3 regions of the Xenorhabdus cabanillasii genome follow, and region 3 is predicted to be linked to each of the others. Evidence: predicted binding sites of a transcription regulator. Region 3 holds the regulator's gene; each other region holds the start of a gene.

Evidence for each region. Region 3 encodes LexA, which represses DNA repair genes until DNA is damaged. Its sites were predicted from a motif close to TNCTGTATGTACATACAGNA; they were not measured.
Region 1: a site for LexA is predicted at 2,453-2,472, ahead of BDD26_RS18185 (DNA translocase FtsK 4TM domain-containing protein). Genes of this name have one in related genera too.
Region 2: a site for LexA is predicted at 2,456-2,475, ahead of dinB (DNA polymerase IV). Genes of this name have one in related genera too.

Annotation. Positions count from the first base shown of each region.
Region 1 is NZ_QTUB01000001.1:4,042,338-4,046,671, reverse strand. Features, by position in the region: gene cydD (heme ABC transporter permease/ATP-binding protein CydD) at 1-139, opposite strand, end outside; gene trxB (thioredoxin-disulfide reductase) at 290-1,249, opposite strand; gene lrp (leucine-responsive transcriptional regulator Lrp) at 1,902-2,396, shown strand; gene BDD26_RS18185 (DNA translocase FtsK 4TM domain-containing protein) at 2,536-4,334, shown strand, end outside.
Region 2 is NZ_QTUB01000001.1:1,190,911-1,195,244, forward strand. Features, by position in the region: gene betI (transcriptional regulator BetI) at 1-76, opposite strand, end outside; gene BDD26_RS05875 (choline transporter) at 285-2,327, shown strand; gene dinB (DNA polymerase IV) at 2,497-3,552, shown strand; gene pepD (beta-Ala-His dipeptidase) at 3,623-4,334, opposite strand, start outside.
Region 3 is NZ_QTUB01000001.1:910,952-915,285, forward strand. Features, by position in the region: gene plsB (glycerol-3-phosphate 1-O-acyltransferase PlsB) at 1-258, opposite strand, end outside; gene BDD26_RS04545 (diacylglycerol kinase) at 396-767, shown strand; gene lexA (transcriptional repressor LexA) at 886-1,503, shown strand; gene zur (zinc uptake transcriptional repressor Zur) at 1,641-2,105, opposite strand; gene BDD26_RS04560 (DUF2628 domain-containing protein) at 2,347-2,760, opposite strand; gene BDD26_RS04565 (hypothetical protein) at 2,852-3,037, opposite strand; gene dusA (tRNA dihydrouridine(20/20a) synthase DusA) at 3,125-4,162, shown strand; gene BDD26_RS04575 (quinone oxidoreductase) at 4,192-4,334, opposite strand, start outside.

The DNA.
Region 1 (4,334 bases), 3.1 Mb from region 3:
AAGCGAGAAGCCAGGCCTGAGTGATAATCAGTAAACCACCAATTAGCCCTAGCAGCATGGATAGACGAAGCCATCGACGGGCTGGGGCACTTTGTTGTCTCAGCCATCGAACAAGTTCAGATTGTCTTGTTTTGTCCATAAGAAAAATTTCAGATTAGCAGATGATGATACGGCGTATCAAAAAAGCTGGTAATCGTGTTGCCAGCTTCCGCGTACTATGTTTTATCTACAAAAAAATGTTACCTGTTAAAAAGCGCTATCGAAATAGCGCTTTTAGGGAAAGATAATCTTATTTGGTTGCCAATCCGTCCAGAAAACGTTCGGCATCCAGCGCAGCCATACAGCCCGTGCCGGCTGAAGTGATAGCTTGTCGATAAACATGATCCATGACATCACCTGCGGCAAATATGCCGGGAATGGAAGTCTGGGTGGCATTTCCATGCAGACCGGACTGAACTTTGATGTACCCGTTTTCCAGTTCAAGCTGTCCTGCAAAAATGTCGGTATTAGGACTATGACCGATGGCGATGAAAACACCTGCAACATCTAGCTCTTCAGTATTGTCACTTTTCGTATCGCGAATACGGATACCTGTTACACCCATTTCATCACCCAAAACTTCGTCTAGGGTGCGGTCAGTATGCAAAATAATATTGCCGTTTTTAACTTTATCCATCAAACGGTCAATTAAGATCTTTTCTGAACGGAAAGTATCACGGCGGTGGATCAGGTGAACTTCAGACGCAATATTCGCCAGGTATAATGCTTCTTCAACAGCAGTATTACCGCCACCTACGACAGCAACTTTTTGTTTACGGTAGAAGAAACCATCACAAGTTGCACAGGCAGAAACACCACGTCCTTTGAATTCTTCTTCGGAAAGCAATCCCAAATAACGGGCAGAAGCACCTGTTGCGATAATTAAAGAATCACAGGTATATTCCTGATCATCACCATATAGATGGAATGGTTTTTTTGAAAAATCAACTTTCTTAATGTGATCAGTTATAATTTCTGTCTGAAATTTTTCAGCGTGCTGGAACATACGCTCCATCAGAACAGGGCCTGTTAGCCCTTCAGGATCACCGGGCCAGTTTTCAACTTCAGTCGTGGTGGTCAATTGACCGCCTTTCTCAACCCCGGTAATGAGTACGGGATTTAGATTAGCACGGGCCGCATAAACAGCAGCAGTATAACCAGCAGGACCTGAGCCGAGAATGATGAGCTTACTGTGTTTGGCTGTACTCATGAATACCTCATTTCCATTATCGCATATTGCAGATTTAGGGATTGTAGGAGAAATAATAAGTTAAAAAAAGCGGTTATCAGATAAAATATTCATGTTATTAACGATTTTACCGATAGATAGTAACTGTGATGTAATGGGAATGTAAGGAGTGAGTGCTTAACTTTTTGAATTGAACATCATTTATTCGTTTTAGGCATGAAACGAGCTATTGAAACGATTTACCGAAAATTTGTTTGGTAGGTTGTTCTGATTTTTGTTCATTTACTTTGACAATCGGCTATGCATTTGCGAAAACATCTGTGTAAGAGATAATTATCTGCCTCGCTAATCAATTGTTTCTATAGAATAGACAATTTGGAGTAGATGATTTTCTCATAGAATATTAAAAATTGCCGATAAGCTGCTTTCTGAGAGACCCAGTGTTTTGGGAAAATCGTGTTTTGGGCGATTCCATTCTGGAAGACGGTGCTCTAGTAAGTCGTGTTTTGGTTAATCGAGTTCTGGGAAATTGTATTCTGGAAGATTACGTGCAGACCCCAAACCTTGGTTACAGATTGAGCTTTAGCCTTTGAAGACATCTTTTCCAGCTCAGCTGCTTTAAAGAGATAGGGAAAATGTTATGGGTGTAGGAATATAAAGAGAGAGCAATAAGATGATAGATAATAAGAAGCGTCCAGGAAAAGATCTTGATCGCATAGACCGTAATATCCTTAACGAATTGCAGAAAGACGGCCGTATTTCTAATGTGGAATTATCCAAACGGGTAGGATTATCACCTACACCTTGTCTGGAGCGTGTACGTCGTTTAGAGCGTCAAGGCTTTATTTCTGGTTATACCGCCTTGCTGAATCCCCATTACCTGGATGCATCATTGCTGGTGTTCGTTGAAATCACCCTAAACCGTGGAGCGGCAGATGTTTTTGAGCAGTTCAATACTGCCGTACAAAAATTGGAAGAAATTCAAGAATGCCATTTGGTTTCAGGGGATTTTGACTACTTACTGAAAACACGTGTGCCAGACATGTCTGCGTACCGTAAATTGCTAGGAGAGACCTTATTACGTCTTCCGGGCGTTAACGATACTCGTACTTATGTAGTAATGGAAGAAGTGAAACAGAGTAACCGTTTGGTCATTAAGACTCGTTAAGCTTTTGTCTACAATGTACAGTGTATAGATGCAAAACAGGAAAAATTTAGGTACACTCCTGTTTATGCATACAGTTTCAACGCTGAGCTATCCTCAGCGTTGTTCCGTTTAATCAACAGGAAAACCTGGAGAGCCTTTCTTGAACCAGGAATATACAGAAGACAAACGTGTTAGGTTAAAAAGAGTAAGCAGTGGCCGTCGGCTTCTGGAAGCCGTTCTGTTGGTTATTGCCATATGTGCCGTATATTTAATGGTAGCACTTGTCAGTTTTCATCCTTCCGATCCTAGCTGGTCACAAACTGCCTGGCATGAACCTGTTCATAATTTAGGTGGCAGCATTGGTGCCTGGTTGTCAGACATACTATTCTCAGCATTTGGTATTCTTGCCTATGCAGTCCCACCCTTAATGCTTTCGGGTTGTTGGAATGCTTTCCGTCAGAAAGATAGGCAAGAGTATGTGGATTTCTTCACACTGGCATTACGTGTTATTGGTGCCTTAACTCTTATTTTGACTTCATGTGGTTTGGCTGAACTCAATATTGATGATTTCGATGATTTTGCTTCAGGTGGTGTTATCGGTAGTCTGTTCAGTAATGCGATCCTGCCGTGGTTTAACATCCTTGGTGCAACGTTGGCCCTGCTTGGTACATGGGCTATCGGGTTCACATTATTTACGGGTTGGTCCTGGCTTACCATTGCAGAAAAAATTGGGGAGTACACTCTGGATTCGCTCAGTTTTGTGGTTAATCGTGGGCGTACTCAAACTGATTATGATGATGAAGTGGAAAAAAAAGTTGTTCCAGAATTTTCTGATGATACAAGCCATTCTAAACAAGAGGAGTCTAAAGTAGCTCCTGTTAAGGCAATTCATGTTATTCAAAACGCTATTGCTGATGATGAAGATGATGTATTGCTGACAGCTCCAACAGTGACAGAGTTGGTAAATACTGATTCAGAACAGCCAGTTATGGAAAAGTCAGCGGAAAAAATTTCACCTGAAATCGTTTCCCCTAAGCATGAAAGTACTTCACCTGAACAGATGCAATCTACTCTGGAACAAGACGATAAATCTCACCTGATTAAGCCATACATATCCATAGTTCCGGAAGCAGTATCAATTCAAACGGAATTAAAGCACGCTGGGGCTGAACAGGTTGTTGGATCAGAACAAACTGAAAATAGTCAGGAGCAAGAGCCTACCCGATATACATTTGAGCTGCCTGATGAGCACCAGCCGGGGAATGACATAGTGACACAGAGTGCTATGCCAATGTCACCACCTTCAAAAGATAGTACTGATTTGCAGGGGGCGGTAACTGGCTCTGTTGCTGTTGTGAAAAATCCTCAGATGAAACAGGGAATAGGTCCTGAAATGCCAAGGCCGAATCCGGTACGAATACCGACTCGCCGTGAATTGTATGGTATTAAAGTCCCTTCTCACCGTTTGTCTGAGCATTTGCAGCGGAAAGACAGACAGGACGAACTCAATGCTGAAGCTGAAGAACAGAAAATGGATGAGCAGCAGCAAGATATGCTACGTGAGCAATTTATTGCTCAACAGCGTGAGCGTTATGGCTGTGATTTGGAAAAAGCGGTTGAGAACCGTGATGATAAAATACCAATCACCATTGATCAGCAAGCAGAACAGGAAGAAATGTTGCGGAAGGCATTTGAACAGCAGCAACGTGAACGTTATCAAAGCCAGCCTGCTGTTTCGCAGCAGTCTGAAAAGCCTGTGTTTGATTATTTTGCACCAAATAATAGCGTAGAAATTCCCGAGCCGACAGAACCATTATTTATGCCTTCGGAGTCCATACTATCGGAAGACGCTATTCAGCCAGACCAGGAAAAAAATATTGTTCCTGTTACAACAAATTCATCTGTTTTAAAAACTTCTTATCAGCCGGAAACTACGCATAATTTTGCGCAGCAACCGCA
Region 2 (4,334 bases), 280 kb from region 3:
CAACTTCATTGATGACCGCTAATGTGGCATCAATGAGTTGTTGTTTTCTTATCGACTGTATTCCAATTTTGGGCATGACCTTACGCTCAGAAAATCAATGATTCGGCCGCTATTAAACTTTTTTTTAATTGAATGTTCAATCAAAATTAAATATGTTTTATTACAATATTTTCACAAAATGGAATTGGGATTATTGAGAATGAGTTAAATTTTTATTTATTATTCATATAATTATTAGAATTATTCTTTTTCATTTTTCTTTTCATTAATTTCAGGAACTGCCTATGAACACACAAGACAGTCCAAAAAACACTCAGAAGGATACACTGAACTCTGTCGTTTTTTTTATCTCAGCAGTATTAATTATTGTCTTTTCTCTTTTCACGTTTTTCTTTACGGATGCAACGAGTATCTGGATAAAAAGTACGCTGAATTGGGTATCTAAAACATTTGGCTGGTACTATCTGCTTGCTGCAACGCTTTATATTGTCTTTGTCATATTTGTTGCAGCTTCCCGTTTTGGTTCTATCAAACTAGGGCCGGAACAGTCTAAGCCCGAATTCAGTTTGCTGAGTTGGGCGGCAATGTTGTTTGCTGCCGGGATAGGTATTGATTTGATGTTTTTCTCAGTAGCTGAACCGGTTACACAATATATGCGTCCACCTGCGGGGGAAGGAGAAACGATTGAAGCAGCCCGTCAGGCGATGGTGTGGACATTGTTCCACTATGGCCTGACGGGCTGGTCGATGTATGCTCTGATGGGGATTGCACTGGGCTATTTCAGTTATCGTTACAACTTGCCATTAACTATCCGTTCAGCGCTCTATCCTATTTTTGGCAATCGTATCAAAGGGCCTATCGGTCATACTGTGGATATCGCTGCGGTGATAGGGACGATTTTCGGTATCGCAACGACATTGGGAATTGGTGTGGTGCAGCTAAATTACGGTTTAAAAGTGCTTTTCGGGTTGCCACAGGGCTTGGGTGTTCAGGCAGGATTAATACTGCTGTCGGTGATCGTAGCAACGGTATCTGTCACCTCTGGTGTGAACAAAGGCATTCGATTTTTGTCCGAATTGAATGTGTTACTGGCATTAGGGTTGATTCTATTTATCCTGTTTGTGGGAGATACAGAATTTTTGCTTAATGGACTGGTGCAGAATGTTGGTGACTACATCAGCCGTTTTATGAGCATGACACTCAATAGTTTCGCATTTGAACGCCCGACCGAATGGATGAATAACTGGACACTGTTTTTCTGGGCATGGTGGGTTGCCTGGTCACCGTTTGTTGGATTATTCCTCGCGCGTATTTCCCGTGGCCGAACGATTCGTCAGTTCGTAATGGGAACTCTGGTTATTCCATTTGTTTTTACGCTGCTTTGGTTATCCATTTTTGGTAACAGTGCGTTATATGAAATTCTTCACGGTAATCGGCAGTTAGCCGAAACAGTATTGATCCATCCAGAGCGAGGTTTTTATAACCTGCTGGCACTTTATCCGGCTTTCACTTTTAGTGCTTCCGTTGCCACTATCACCGGGTTGTTATTTTATGTCACATCGGCCGATTCGGGATCGTTGGTTTTAGGCAATTTTACGTCTAACCTCAGTGATATTAATAATGACGCACCAAACTGGCTGCGAATATTCTGGTCTGTGGCAATTGGTGTGCTGACGTTGGGCATATTGATGACGGATGGTATCTCGGCGTTACAAAACACCACGGTAATTATGGGCTTACCATTTAGTTTTGTGATCTTCTTTATTATGGCGGGGTTGTATAAATCGTTGCGGGTGGAGGACTTCCGTAAGGCCAGTGCATTACAGAATACATCTCCGACATTGGTGCATGACAACGGTTCTTTGAACTGGAAGCAGCGCCTGAGCCGTATGATGCATTTTCCGGGAACGAAAAGTACCCAACGTATGTTGGATATAGTGTGTCGTCCTGCGATGCAGGAAGTTGCAAAAGAGCTGGAATTACGCGGTGCGAAAGTGCAGTTTAGCGCACTGCCTTCGGAGGAAGATAAGCGCCTTAGCCCGCTTGAACTGATTGTTGATTTGGGGGAAGAACAGAATTTTATTTATCAGATATGGCCGCAGCGTTATTCCGTGCCCGGATTTACCTATCGTGCAAGACTGGGTAAGTCCTATTACTTCCGGTTGGAAACCTTTCTGATGGAAGGTACTCAGGGTAATGATTTAATGGGCTACACAAAAGAACAGATAATCAGCGACATTCTTGATCACTATGAAAAACATCTGAATTTTATTCATTTGAACCGTGAAGCTCCGGGACAGACTTTGATTTTCCCAAGTGGAGCATAAACCGGAAATGGTCTGCAATATGTGCCTTGCATAGCACTTTGTTTATCTGGTTAATAACCAGAACACTGCCTGGCATCATGCTTAATTCAAAGGTAAATAGTTAAAAAAAGTAGCGCATTATGATTTTTATCTGTATGTTTATACAGTTTCTTTGTCGTGGAGAGATCAGGTGCGCAAGATTATTCATATTGATATGGACTGTTTTTTTGCTGCTATTGAAATGCGGGATAATCCATCACTTCGCGATATTCCTGTTGCTGTTGGTGGCAGCGCTGACAGGCGAGGTGTTATCAGTACAGCGAATTATCCTGCCCGCCGTTTCGGCGTACACAGCGCTATGTCTACCTCAATGGCTTTGAAACTTTGTCCTCAATTGAAAGTGATTTCAGGACGAATGGCATTCTATAAAGACGTTTCTCAACATATCCGCCAGATTTTTTCCCGTTATACCGAACTGATTGAACCGCTTTCTTTGGATGAAGCTTATCTGGATGTAACGGATTGCCAATATTGTCATGGCTCCGCTACGTTAATTGCTAAAGAGATTCGTCAGGTAATTTTTGAGGAGTTGCAACTAACTGCTTCGGCAGGTGTTGCACCCGTTAAATTTCTGGCCAAAATTGCATCAGATATCAATAAACCCAATGGTCAGTATGTGATTGCTCCTGAACAAGTTGAAGAGTTTGTGAAATCGTTACCATTACACAAAATTCCCGGCGTGGGAAAAGTAACTGCTAATCGATTATCAGATATGGGTTTGGAAACCTGTGTGGATGTGCAACGCTATGACAAGTTAGAGTTAATAAAAAAATTGGGGAAATTTGGCTTAGTACTTTGGCAGCGTTGCCATGGTATTGATGAGCGTTTAATCAAACCTGAGTGCTTACGTAAGTCTGTTGGTGTAGAAAAAACACTGGCGCAGGATATTCATGATTGGCGTGATTGTGCCGAATTGATTGAACAACTTTACCCTGAACTGGAAAAGCGGTTGGGAAAGGTCAAGCCTGATCTCCGTATTGCTCGTCAGGGCATTAAATTAAAATTTGATGATTTTCAACTGACGACACAGGAACATGTTTATCCCCTATTAGATAAGCAGGATCTGCTTCAGATTGCCAGACAGGCCTGGGAAATTCGCAGAGAAGGCCGGGGTGTCCGGTTAGTTGGCCTGCATGTGACATTACAGAATCCACAACTGGAACGGCAGTTATTGTTGGAATGGTAATGCTGCTTGTTATGGGGGAAAGCGTGTAAGAAAGAATATTCCCCTGCTTATGAGCAGGGGAATGCCGGCATTACTCTTTTACCGGGATTGATTTCAGAATGGCAGTCAGCAATTGCCAATACTGACCAACACTCTTGATGTGAACCCTTTCATCAGGTGAATGCGCGCCACGAATGGTTGGGCCAATAGAGACCATATCCATATCTGGATACGGTTTTTTAAACAACCCACATTCCAGACCGGCGTGGATCACCATAATATTCGGAGTGTTGTCGAACAGTTGGTGATAAGTTTCGCGGACTAAATGCATAACCGGAGAATTGGCATCCGGTTGCCAGCCAGGATAACCACCACTTGCTGTTGTTTCTGCACCGGACAGTTTTGCCAGAGAATTCAGCATCCCGACAACATAAGCTTTACCACTTTCAATTAATGAACGGATCAGACAGATAATTTCCACTCTGTCTGCTTCCATATTAACGACACCTACGTTCAGGGATGTTTCTACGACACCTTTAGCGACATCGCTCATACGGATAACACCGTTAGGCATGGTGTTTAACATAGAGATAAAACGAGACTGGCAGTCTGCTGTCAATGCTGGTGATGAAGTTTCAATTTCGTCCAATATGAGAGTCAAATTCGCTTCAGCAACCGCATATTCATTTTTCAATGTTTCCAGAAAATCATCTTTTAACTGATGTAGCTTTTGGCGCTGTTCTATTGGCACGGCAATGATAGTAGAGCCTTCACGAGGAATTGCGTTGCGCAGTGTTCCTCCC
Region 3 (4,334 bases):
ATCAATAAAAACACAACTTGGGAGCTGTGTATCATCAATATCCAAAGGATTTAAAGGATCTGGTAGATCTTGAGCCAGACATTGTTGACGCAAGGTCAATAAGTCGGCTTTTGAATGATACGGGAGCACATACAAAATAGGCCGGGTCGTATCAAGACTCAACTCTTGAATGGGAGCCGTTGGAATAAGTTTACTTTTTACTAAAATTTTTATCGGAAAATTCAATAACTTGTAATATATTTTACGCCAAGCTGACATAACTGCTTTAAGCCTCTTATTAGCAATGCGTCGCAAGCATACCAGAAACAGATTTTGAGATCTGTGGAAATAAGATAATAATAAGATATAAAAGTTATATGATCTTAAAACTATTATGATTATTGAAGAAAGTTTTTATGGCGAATCAATCAACAGGCTTGAGCCGTATTATTAAAGCGGCGAGGTATTCAGCAAAAGGTATTAAAGCCGCGTGGCAGAATGAGGCTGCATTTCGGCAAGAGGTAATTTTAGCTATCTTAGCGGTTATTGTGGCATTTTCCTTTGATTTTGGCATGCTTGAGAGACTTTTTCTCATTAGCTCTGTCATATTGGTGGTTATTGTTGAAGTGCTAAACAGTGCAATTGAGGCTGTGGTTGATCGAATCGGCAGTGAATATCACGCATTGTCGGGGCGAGCAAAAGATATGGGCTCTGCTGCCGTATTTTTAGCTGTTATTTTGGCACTGTTCATCTGGGTAACAATCATTGGGTCGTATTTTATACGCTAAGGTGATTTATTTTTCGTCAAAATTCGTTATTTAGCGGCTTTTACATTCTGACAGGTTCCCAATTCAATTTTAGCTGTATATACTCACAGTCAGACTGTATAAACAAACAGGGGGCGAAATGAAAGCATTAACTGCCAGGCAGCAACAGGTTTATGATTTGGTGCGTGACCATATTTCGCAAACGGGTATGCCACCGACACGTGCTGAAATTGCAGCACGCCTTGGTTTTCGTTCACCTAACGCAGCAGAAGAGCATTTAAAGGCACTGGCGCGTAAAGGGGTGATAGAAATTGTCGCTGGTGCTTCCAGAGGAATCCGTTTGCTGCTTGAAGAGGAGGATGAAGGTACGGGATTACCACTAATCGGTCGTGTTGCTGCTGGTGAACCACTATTGGCTCAGGAACACATCGAAAGTCATTACAAAGTGGATCCGGAATTATTTAAACCAAATGCTGATTTTCTATTGCGTGTTCGCGGTATGTCAATGAAAGATATCGGTATTATGGATGGTGATTTGCTTGCTGTGCATAAAACGCAGGATGTTCATAACGGGCAGGTTATCGTCGCACGGATTGAAGATGAAGTCACAGTAAAACGCTTCAAACAAACAGGAAACAGAATTGAACTGATTGCTGAGAATCCTGAATTTGAGCCTATCGTTGTGGATTTACGCAAACAGAATTTTACCATTGAAGGATTGGCAGTTGGCGTTATTCGTAACGGGGATTGGTTCTGATTGTAAAAGCGGATAATTACAGTTTGCCATTTTGGGCGGTCATTTTTCATTGTTCCCGCGAATCAAAAGATTATCTGGGAACTTGGAAATTAATAAACTTTTCAGTGATGACCGCCTAATAAAACGAATTTTAAAACTTATTCCGTACAGGAATTCATTTCATGGCAGGAAGAGCACAAGCCGTGAACTTCTATCACACTGTGTCGCAGATTAAATCCTGCATCTTGCGCTAACTTTTGTATAGCTGATTCAATATCTTTAGCATCCTGTTCGGTAACAGAACCACAATTATCACAAAGAAACATAGCTGATGTATGACAAGGTTCTTCAAAGTGATGACAAATCACATAACTATTCGTAGATTCTATTTTGTGGACAAAGCCCTGTTCCAGTAAAAACTCCAACCCACGATAGACTGTCGGCGGTTTTGCCTGTGGCTCAGCTTCACGGAGCAGATCCAGCAAATCATAGGCACTTATTGCACCTGGTTGTGCTGAAATTAAACGCAGAATTTCAAGGCGTTGGGGTGTTAAACGAACCCCTCGTGACAGGCAGATTGCCTCAGCCCGTGTCAGTAACTTTTTTTGATTGATAGTTTTCATTACATCCTTCACACCCAGCATATGCCAATGGTTGTAATGTTATCATGTTTTTCAATTCGTAGCTTCGTAGCTGAAATCTGCTTAATGGTCATGACTCTGCCATTCTCCTTGATTACCAATTAATAAATTATTTTCTCTAAATAACATGTCAAAATTGTTGGGTATTTTCTTACTCCCCTGCGACGCGAGGAGTAAGATATCCTCATCATTATTATCTTTTAGAATAGAATGTTAATTTGGATCATTTTTCATCGAAGAATATACCCTTAAAAGGGTTCCAGCTATCATCACCTTTTATTTCTTTCAGATAGTAGGCATAGTTGGCTGAAAGTCCATATAGGAAAGCAAATGCTACTCCTATAGCATTATAAAAATTATCTGATAATTCAAGGCTGAATATTGAATCTATAATTCCTAAAATAAAAATTATTGCAAAAATAAATCCAAGTAACGTTAATCCTTTTTTCCATAATCCGAGAATAATGAAATAAATAAAGTTAAAGAATACTGCAAAAAAATTCATATTTATCTTGATCTGTTTAAGAAAAGGTAAATTTCTTAATGCTTCTCGGTTCTTTTTAGATGCTGGTGAACCATTATTTTCAAAGAATTCGAAACGTTCTTGCCATTTTTCAGAATATTTAGATTTATCCATTGTTTTTCCTTAATTATATTTAATTCAATATCATCTATCTACACCGCTGCTTGCGGCGGGGATATTTATTTATGTATATGGAATCATACTCTTAAATTAATGGTAAAAATAGAAAAGCCAGCAATAACAACACAAAATCAACCATTGAGTTTATATATAAGCCGCTTAACTGAGACTTTTTACGTCTAATTTCAACATCAATATCAGAAATAATACCTAATGTTGTTGTATCAATACCATCTGCGCGGAGGCGTTTTTCTATGCTATAGTAGGCCATAATTGAAGTCCTCCTATCCGGGTCCCCAAATTAACGGGGTGCTGTTAGGGGTACTGGTAATTCAAAAATAGCCTAAAACAACCTTAAATGCACGAAAATATACAGAAACTAAAACATAGTGAATTCACTGATATACCAACTAGAAAAGGGGGACTTAAGCCTTCCCGCTTCTCAGTTGCGCCCATGCTAGACTGGACTGACCGCCATTGCCGTTATTTCCATCGCCTGTTAAGTAAAGAAGCGCTGCTTTACACAGAAATGGTCACCACAGGCGCAATTATTCATGGCAAAGGGGACTATCTGGCTTATAACGAGCAAGAGCATCCGCTGGCGTTGCAATTGGGCGGCAGCGAACCCCAGGCATTGGCACACTGTGCTAAGATAGCGCAAGAGCGTGGTTACGATGAAATTAATTTGAATGTCGGTTGCCCGTCTGATCGTGTGCAGAATGGTCGTTTTGGTGCGTGTTTGATGGGAGAGGCTGCGCTGGTAGCCGATTGTGTCAAGGCGATGCAGGATGTTATAGATATTCCTGTCACAGTTAAAACCCGCATCGGTATTGATGAGCAGGATAGCTATGAGTTTTTATGTGATTTCATTGATACAGTCGTGAAAAACAGTGAGTGCGATCATTTTGTGATCCATGCGCGCAAAGCGTGGTTGTCTGGTTTGAGTCCAAAAGAAAACCGTGAAATTCCGCCTTTGGATTATCCAAGGGTCTATCAATTGAAAAAAGATTTTCCACAACTGATGCTTTCTATTAATGGTGGAATTAAATCATTGGAAGAAGCGAAGCAGCATTTACAGCATGTTGATGGTGTGATGATTGGGCGGGAAGCTTACCAAAATCCAGCTATTCTGGCTCATGTGGATCGTGAATTATTTGACCAAACTGCTCCCGTGACAGATACCGTTGAGGTGGTTAAGGCGCTTTATCCTTATATCGAACAAGAATTGTCAAGAGGTACTTATTTAGGGCACATTACCCGCCATATTTTGGGCATTTTTCAGGGTATTCCTGGTGCACGCCAATGGCGTCGTCATTTGAGTGAGAATGCGCATAAACCTGGTGCTGACATTATGACTGTTGAAAAAGCATTGGAAATGGTAACAGAGCGGATGTAATCCGCTCAGGTGCTTGTTCAAAATGGGAATCATGGTATCAACAAACTGGAACCGTGGGTTGCACGGCTTTCCAGTGTCTGGTGTGCTCTTACCGCTTCGCTTAGTGGAAACTTCTGATTTTCTCGGACATCTACATTGATTTTACCGCTGGCAATAAAATCAAACAGGGTTT